Regions from separate parts of the Clostridium neuense genome, predicted to be linked through region 1. Evidence: riboswitches for the same ligand, from Rfam matches in the RefSeq annotation. Region 1 holds a riboswitch; the other holds the start of a gene.
The links. Region 1 has a riboswitch for FMN ahead of ACJDT4_RS08505 (ECF transporter S component). Riboswitches for the same ligand answer to the same signal wherever they lie in the genome.
Positions count from the first base shown of each region.

Region 2: it holds a riboswitch for FMN, as region 1 does, so the genes downstream of both, ribD (bifunctional diaminohydroxyphosphoribosylaminopyrimidine deaminase/5-amino-6-(5-phosphoribosylamino)uracil reductase RibD) here and ACJDT4_RS08505 (ECF transporter S component) in region 1, are expected to answer to the same signal.

Region 1 covers NZ_JBJIAA010000006.1:121,371-124,551, reverse strand. Annotated here, with positions in the region: gene ACJDT4_RS08510 (Tex family protein) at 1-1,399, shown strand, start outside; FMN riboswitch at 1,447-1,563, shown strand; gene ACJDT4_RS08505 (ECF transporter S component) at 1,652-2,278, shown strand; gene rimI (ribosomal protein S18-alanine N-acetyltransferase) at 2,419-2,865, opposite strand; gene tsaB (tRNA (adenosine(37)-N6)-threonylcarbamoyltransferase complex dimerization subunit type 1 TsaB) at 2,858-3,181, opposite strand, start outside.
Region 2 covers NZ_JBJIAA010000001.1:197,379-200,559, forward strand. Annotated here, with positions in the region: gene ACJDT4_RS00880 (bifunctional 3,4-dihydroxy-2-butanone-4-phosphate synthase/GTP cyclohydrolase II) at 1-136, opposite strand, end outside; gene ACJDT4_RS00885 (riboflavin synthase) at 148-789, opposite strand; gene ribD (bifunctional diaminohydroxyphosphoribosylaminopyrimidine deaminase/5-amino-6-(5-phosphoribosylamino)uracil reductase RibD) at 794-1,876, opposite strand; FMN riboswitch at 2,073-2,188, opposite strand; gene ACJDT4_RS00895 (hypothetical protein) at 2,244-3,181, opposite strand, start outside.

The DNA of each region.
Region 1 (3,181 bases):
AAATCAAGTGACAGACAAATACATAGAAGAAAGTGTAGCGGATTCTTTAAAAAGATTAATATATCCATCCATAGAAAGAGAGATAAGAGCAGAACTTACAGAGAAAGGCGAAAACTCAGCTATAGAAATATTTAAAGCTAATTTAAAAGCCCTTTTAATGCAGGCACCTATCAAAGGAAAGGCAGTTTTAGGATATGATCCTGGTTTTAGAACTGGATGTAAAATAGCAGTGCTTGATGAAACAGGAAAGCTTTTAGATACTGCAACGGTTTATGCTACTGCTCCTCAAAATGATGTAGAGGGTTCTATAAAGGTATTAAAGGGATTGGTTTATAAATACAATGTTGGAATGGTATCGCTTGGAAATGGAACTGCTAGCAGAGAATCTGAAGAAGTTATAGCAAAGCTTATAAGGGAAGTAAAAGAGGAAAGAGGAATAGAACTTTATTATGTAATAGTATCGGAAGCAGGAGCATCAGTATATTCAGCATCTGAGCTTGGAACAAAAGAATATCCTGATATAAATGTATCCTTAAGAGGAGCAATATCCATAGGAAGAAGACTACAAGATCCTCTTGCAGAATTGGTTAAGATTGATCCAAAATCTATAGGAGTTGGGCAATATCAACATGATGTTGCACCTAAAAAGCTGGAAGATTCCTTAAAAGGAGTAGTTGAAGACTGCGTTAATAACGTTGGAGTTGATCTTAACATTGCTACTCCATCACTTTTATCCTATGTGTCTGGTATAAATGCTAATATAGCAAAAAATATAGTTGAATACAGAGAAGAAAATGGAAAATTTAAGAGTAGAAAGGAACTTTTAAAAGTAAAAAGGCTTGGACCAAAAGCTTTTGAGCAGTGTGCTGGATTTTTAAGAGTACCGGAGAGTAAAGAGCCACTTGATAATACTTCAGTTCATCCGGAATCATATGATGCAGCTAAAGGACTTTTAAGTAAGCTTGGCTATGAAGAAAGTGATATAAAAAACGGAAATTTAGCCAATATGGATTCTATGGTAAAGCTTGTTGGCATAGATAAATTAGCTGAAGAGCTTAAAGTTGGAGTGCCAACTCTTTCGGATATAATTAAAGAAGTTAAGAAACCAGGAAGAGATCCAAGAGAAGAAATGCCAAAGCCAGTACTTAAAACAGGAATTGTTGATATAAAACAATTAAAGCCTGGTATGGTACTAACTGGAACTGTAAGAAATGTTGCTGATTTTGGTGCTTTTGTTGATATAGGTGTTCACCAGGATGGTCTTGTTCATATAAGCCAACTTTCTGACAGATTTGTAAAGCATCCACTAGATGTTGTTAAGGTTGGAGATATAGTTGAAGTTAGAATTCTTGAAGTAGATGAAAAAAGAAATAGAATATCCTTAAGTATGAAAAAATAGCTTGATTAAATTTATAAAATAAATTATAATAAAGTTAATATAATATTGGTATTCTTCAGGGCAGGGTTAATTTCCCTACCGGCGGTATAGCCCGCGAGCCTTTTATGGCATGATTCGGTGAAACTCCGAAGCCGACAGTAAAGTCTGGATGAAAGAAGAAATAATAGTGTTTTTAATGTGCCCTGACTTCTTGTTCAGGGCTTTTATTATGCCATTTCTGAAGATATCAAAAAATAATAGGAGGCATATAAAATGAAAAATTCAAAACTTAGTAAACTTATCAAAATATCGTTATTGGGTGTAATTGGTTTTGTAATTATGCTTATTGAGTTTCCACTACCTATTTTTCCTAACTTTTTAAAAATAGATTTTAGTGATCTTACAGCAGTTATAGGTGGATTTGCAATGGGACCAATTGCAGGAATTGGAATAGAACTTATAAAAAATTTGCTTGCATTATCCAAGACAGGTACAGCAGGGGTAGGAGAAGCTGCTAACTTTTTAATAGGATCGTCTATGGTTCTTATTTCAAGTCTAATTTATAAACATAAAAAAACAAAGATGAATGCTGTAATTGGATTAGCTCTTGGAACAATTGCAATGTCTGTGGCAGGGTGCCTTCTAAATTATTTTGTGCTTTTACCAATGTATGAAACAGCCCTTCATTTTCCAATAAAAGCAGTAGTTGCAGCAACACATGTGGTTAATCCTTATGTGACTGATCTTAAGAGCTTTATACTATTTGCTATAGTACCATTTAATATAATTAAGGGAGCTGTTATTTCTGTGGTTACAATGGCTGTATATAAGAAAATTTCTCCGGTAGTTCACAAAGAAATAGAAGAAAATGCAGTAGTTTATAATAAAGTAGTTAAATAAAAATTAATAATTGTTATGGGCATATTTTAAAAAGACTTAGAACTTTCAAGAGATTAAATGATGGTGAGATATTGAAAGTTCTTAGAATTTAAAAAATATGCCCATTTATACTTATCTAATATTTCGAGATACTATTATTCTTATATATTTCGCTTCCACATTATTATAGCATCTTCGTTATTGTCGTTATAATAATTTTTTCTAATTCCTTCTTCTACAAAACCAAATTTTCTATATAAGTTTTTAGCTACGTAGTTTGAAGTTCTAACTTCAAGGGTTAAGGAATTTATATTTTTTTCTTTACATATGTCTATAAGACCTTCTATGATTTTTTTGCCGGCTCCTATTCCACGAAACTCTGGATGTACGGCTATATTAGTTATATGACCTTCATCTAGTATAAGCCACATACCACCATAACCAACTACTACATCATCTAATTTGATTACAACGTATTGTGCGAACTTGTTTGTAAGTTCTTTTTCCATTGAATCTTTAGTCCAAGGGACAGCAAAGCTTAAATTTTCAATTGAGAGGATTTCTCTTAAATATTTCTTTTCAAAAGCACAAATTTCTAAATTATTCATCTATACTCCTTCCAGTTCTATTTTCATATTCTCTTTCTGCTTGTGACTTTCTTAAGTAAATTGGAGCGGAGGAAAGTGGGTTATCAAATTTACCTTCACGCATTAAGTTAAGGCCTAGTTCACATAAGCCTGAAGCTTTTACAAGATTTAGATGACTAGGGGAAAAGTTAACTTCATTGAGCCTTTCTTCAAAGACTTTTTTAAATTTTGGTACAGCATCACCTATAAAAGTTACTGGTAAATTATAATCATTTAAAATTTTTATCAAATCATCTACTGAAATAGCCATATAGTCTGAAATTTTGTTGAAATTATT
Region 2 (3,181 bases), on a different contig from region 1:
CTTCTCCAGTAACCTTTTCTCCCGCCATTACAAGGTCACCTTCATTTTCTCTATCCTCATCATCAACAACTATAATCATTTTTCCTGATCTTATATCCTCAATTGCTTCTTCTATAGAATTAAATTTAAAATCCATTTTTATACCTCCTACATAAACCCATTTTGTTTTAAAAAGTTTTCCGTAATCACACTTTTTTTACCAATACTCTGTATATTCATAAAATTTTGAACATACTTGCCTATAATATCGCACTCTATATTTAGAAGCTCTCCTTCTTTTTTTTCTGTTAAAGTAGTTTTTTCTTGAGTATGTGGTATTAAATAAAATTTAAAGTAATCCGCTCCAATCTCTCCACAGGTCAAGCTTACACCATCCACAGCTACAGATCCCTTATAAATTAGTTCACTTGCAAGTTCAGCATCTACCTTAACTATAAATTCAACTGCTATATCATCTCTTCTAATTTTATGAATAACACCTACGCCATCTACATGACCTGTTACTATATGCCCTCCAAATCTATTTCCTAGGGCCATTGCTCTTTCAAGATTAACTCTACTTCCTATTTTTAAATTCTTTAGGCTAGTAACTTTCTTTGTCTCTGGCATTACATCGAATTCACCGTTTTCTATAGATGTAATAGTAAGACATACTCCATTAACGCAAACGCTATCTCCAAGAGTTATACTTTTCATTATCTTAGAAGCCTTGATTCCTAGTTTTATTGAGCGAGCTCCTTCTCTAACCGCTTTAACTTCTCCAATTTCTTCTATTAAACCTGTAAACAAATGCTCACTCCTCCTTTATATAACCTTCTATTAAAATATCCTGCTCTATGTTTGTTAATTTTATATCAGATATTCTTACAGCTTGATCTAAGGATTTTATTCCCTCACCGCCGACGGTAGTTTTAGCCTTTTCACCGCCAAGCATTATAGGAGATATAAAACACATAACTTTATCTACAATCTTTTCTCTAATACAAGAAAAATTCAAAGTACTTCCACCCTCAAGTAAAATGCTATCTATATTGAGTTCTCCAAGCCTATTCATAAAATAACCTAAATCAACCTTTTCGTCCTTTAAAGGTGTTTTAATTATTAAAACTCCCATGCTCTCTAATTGCTTTATCTTATCCTTATTAGCCTTTTCTGTTACTCCAATAATAATTTTTCTATCCTTTAAGGTTTCTAATATTCTAGAATTTAAGGGCATTTTAAGCTTTGAATCTAGAATTATAGCTATTGGGCTTTTACACTCTTCCCCTTCTAATCTTGTTGTAAGCAGAGGGTCATCTGCAATAATAGTTCCTATTCCAACCATTATACCCATAACACTATTTCTTAAATAATGCACACATTTTCTAGATGCCTCTGAACTTATCCACTTTGATTCACCTGTAACTGTTGATATCTTACCATCCAGTGTTGCTGCTGTTTTCATAATTACATAAGGTCTTCTAGTTGTTATAAACTTAACAAATATTTCGTTTAATTTTAGAGCCTCTTTCTCCAAGACACCACTTATAACTTCTATTCCATTTTGCTTAAGTATTTCAATTCCTTTTCCACTAACTAATGGGTTAGGATCCTTCATAGCAATTATTACTCTCTTTACCCCTGCTTTAACTAATGCAAGAGCACAGGGAGGTGTCTTTCCAAAATGTGAACAAGGTTCCAAAGTAACATATATATCTGCACCAGCTGATTTCTCTCCTGCCATTTTTAATGCATTCACTTCTGCATGATTTCCTCCAAAATATTCATGGTATCCTTCTCCAACTATTTCACCATTCTTTAGTATAACTGCTCCAACCATTGGATTTGGATTTACATGACCTCTTCCATTTTCAGCAAGTTTAAGTGCTCTTTTCATAAAAAAATCGTTAATATAAATCACCTTCCTAAAGATAAGCAATCTTGGAACTTTAAAATAAAACCTTTCAGCTTGCTCATCTAAATACCTTAAATATGTTTTCACTTCAACCGGACTATGATTTGTGCGCACAAAAAAGTCCCTAAAATCATCTTTCAGGGACTTAAATCCAAAAAAATACGTGACAAAAACACATACTTTCCTTCTTTCATCCAGACTTTAACTGTCGGCCCCGGAATTTAACCGGATCTGCCAAAATGGCTTGCGGGCTTTACCGCCGATCGGGAATTTCACCCAACCCTGAAGGATAACCTCTATTTAATTTATTTTCAGTCTATCATTATAATGTAATTATGTCAATATATTGCTACTTTATATCTTGAAAATTTTTATTCCACTTGTCAACATATGTTCCCGTTGCCCATTGAGACATAACCACTTGAGCCTTTTCATCAATAGGTATAATTTTTTGAACTTTCCCTATTGTATCATTGTCAATACTTACTATTTTAATATCGTTGCTTTCTACTACAAGCATAAAATTATTATTTAAGGATGTATATGCATCCAAAGCACCTGGAAACTTATCCTGAATATTTTTAAATGGAATAAGTAGATTATCATAAGTAGTTAATATTTTAGGAGTTTCTACATTTACACTAAAATTTTCATTTGCAACTCTTCCTCTTAATATCCATTTTCCCTTGTACCTTATAATTCCCCAATTAGTTTCAAGTTCATCCTTATCAAGCTTATAATTGGGCTTACCAATCTTTCCTAGATATTCCTCTGCATTCTTGCTTAATAAGCCGTCACTATTAGGCCCTATTATCTTTGAAAAAGCAATACTATTGCCATAAATATTATCTAGTGGCAACACCGAAAGATAAGATTTTGCTACATATTTACCATCGCTGTTTGATTTTAAATCATTACTCTCCAATGATATATACTCATTCCCAACAAAATTTATTTTATAATCAATATCATTTTGTTGAGGTTTGTGTATTGTCCTTACTATATTATTTGTAGCAGTATTCAAAGTTCCGGTCCAAATTTGATCTCTAGCATAAACGCCATTTTCATTTATCTTATCAACCCCAATTACCATAAATCCATTTTTTCTTGGAACTATTAGATTATTTATTTCCTTTGATTGAAATTGATTTTGTCCTTTGCCGTATATCCAAAGCGTCTTATATTCATAGCCATTATCAGTTTGACATCTAAGTCCCATAAGAACACCATTCTGCATTTCTGTTTTTCTCTTATAGTCTTCCTTATTTTTACTATATTCAAATTCCT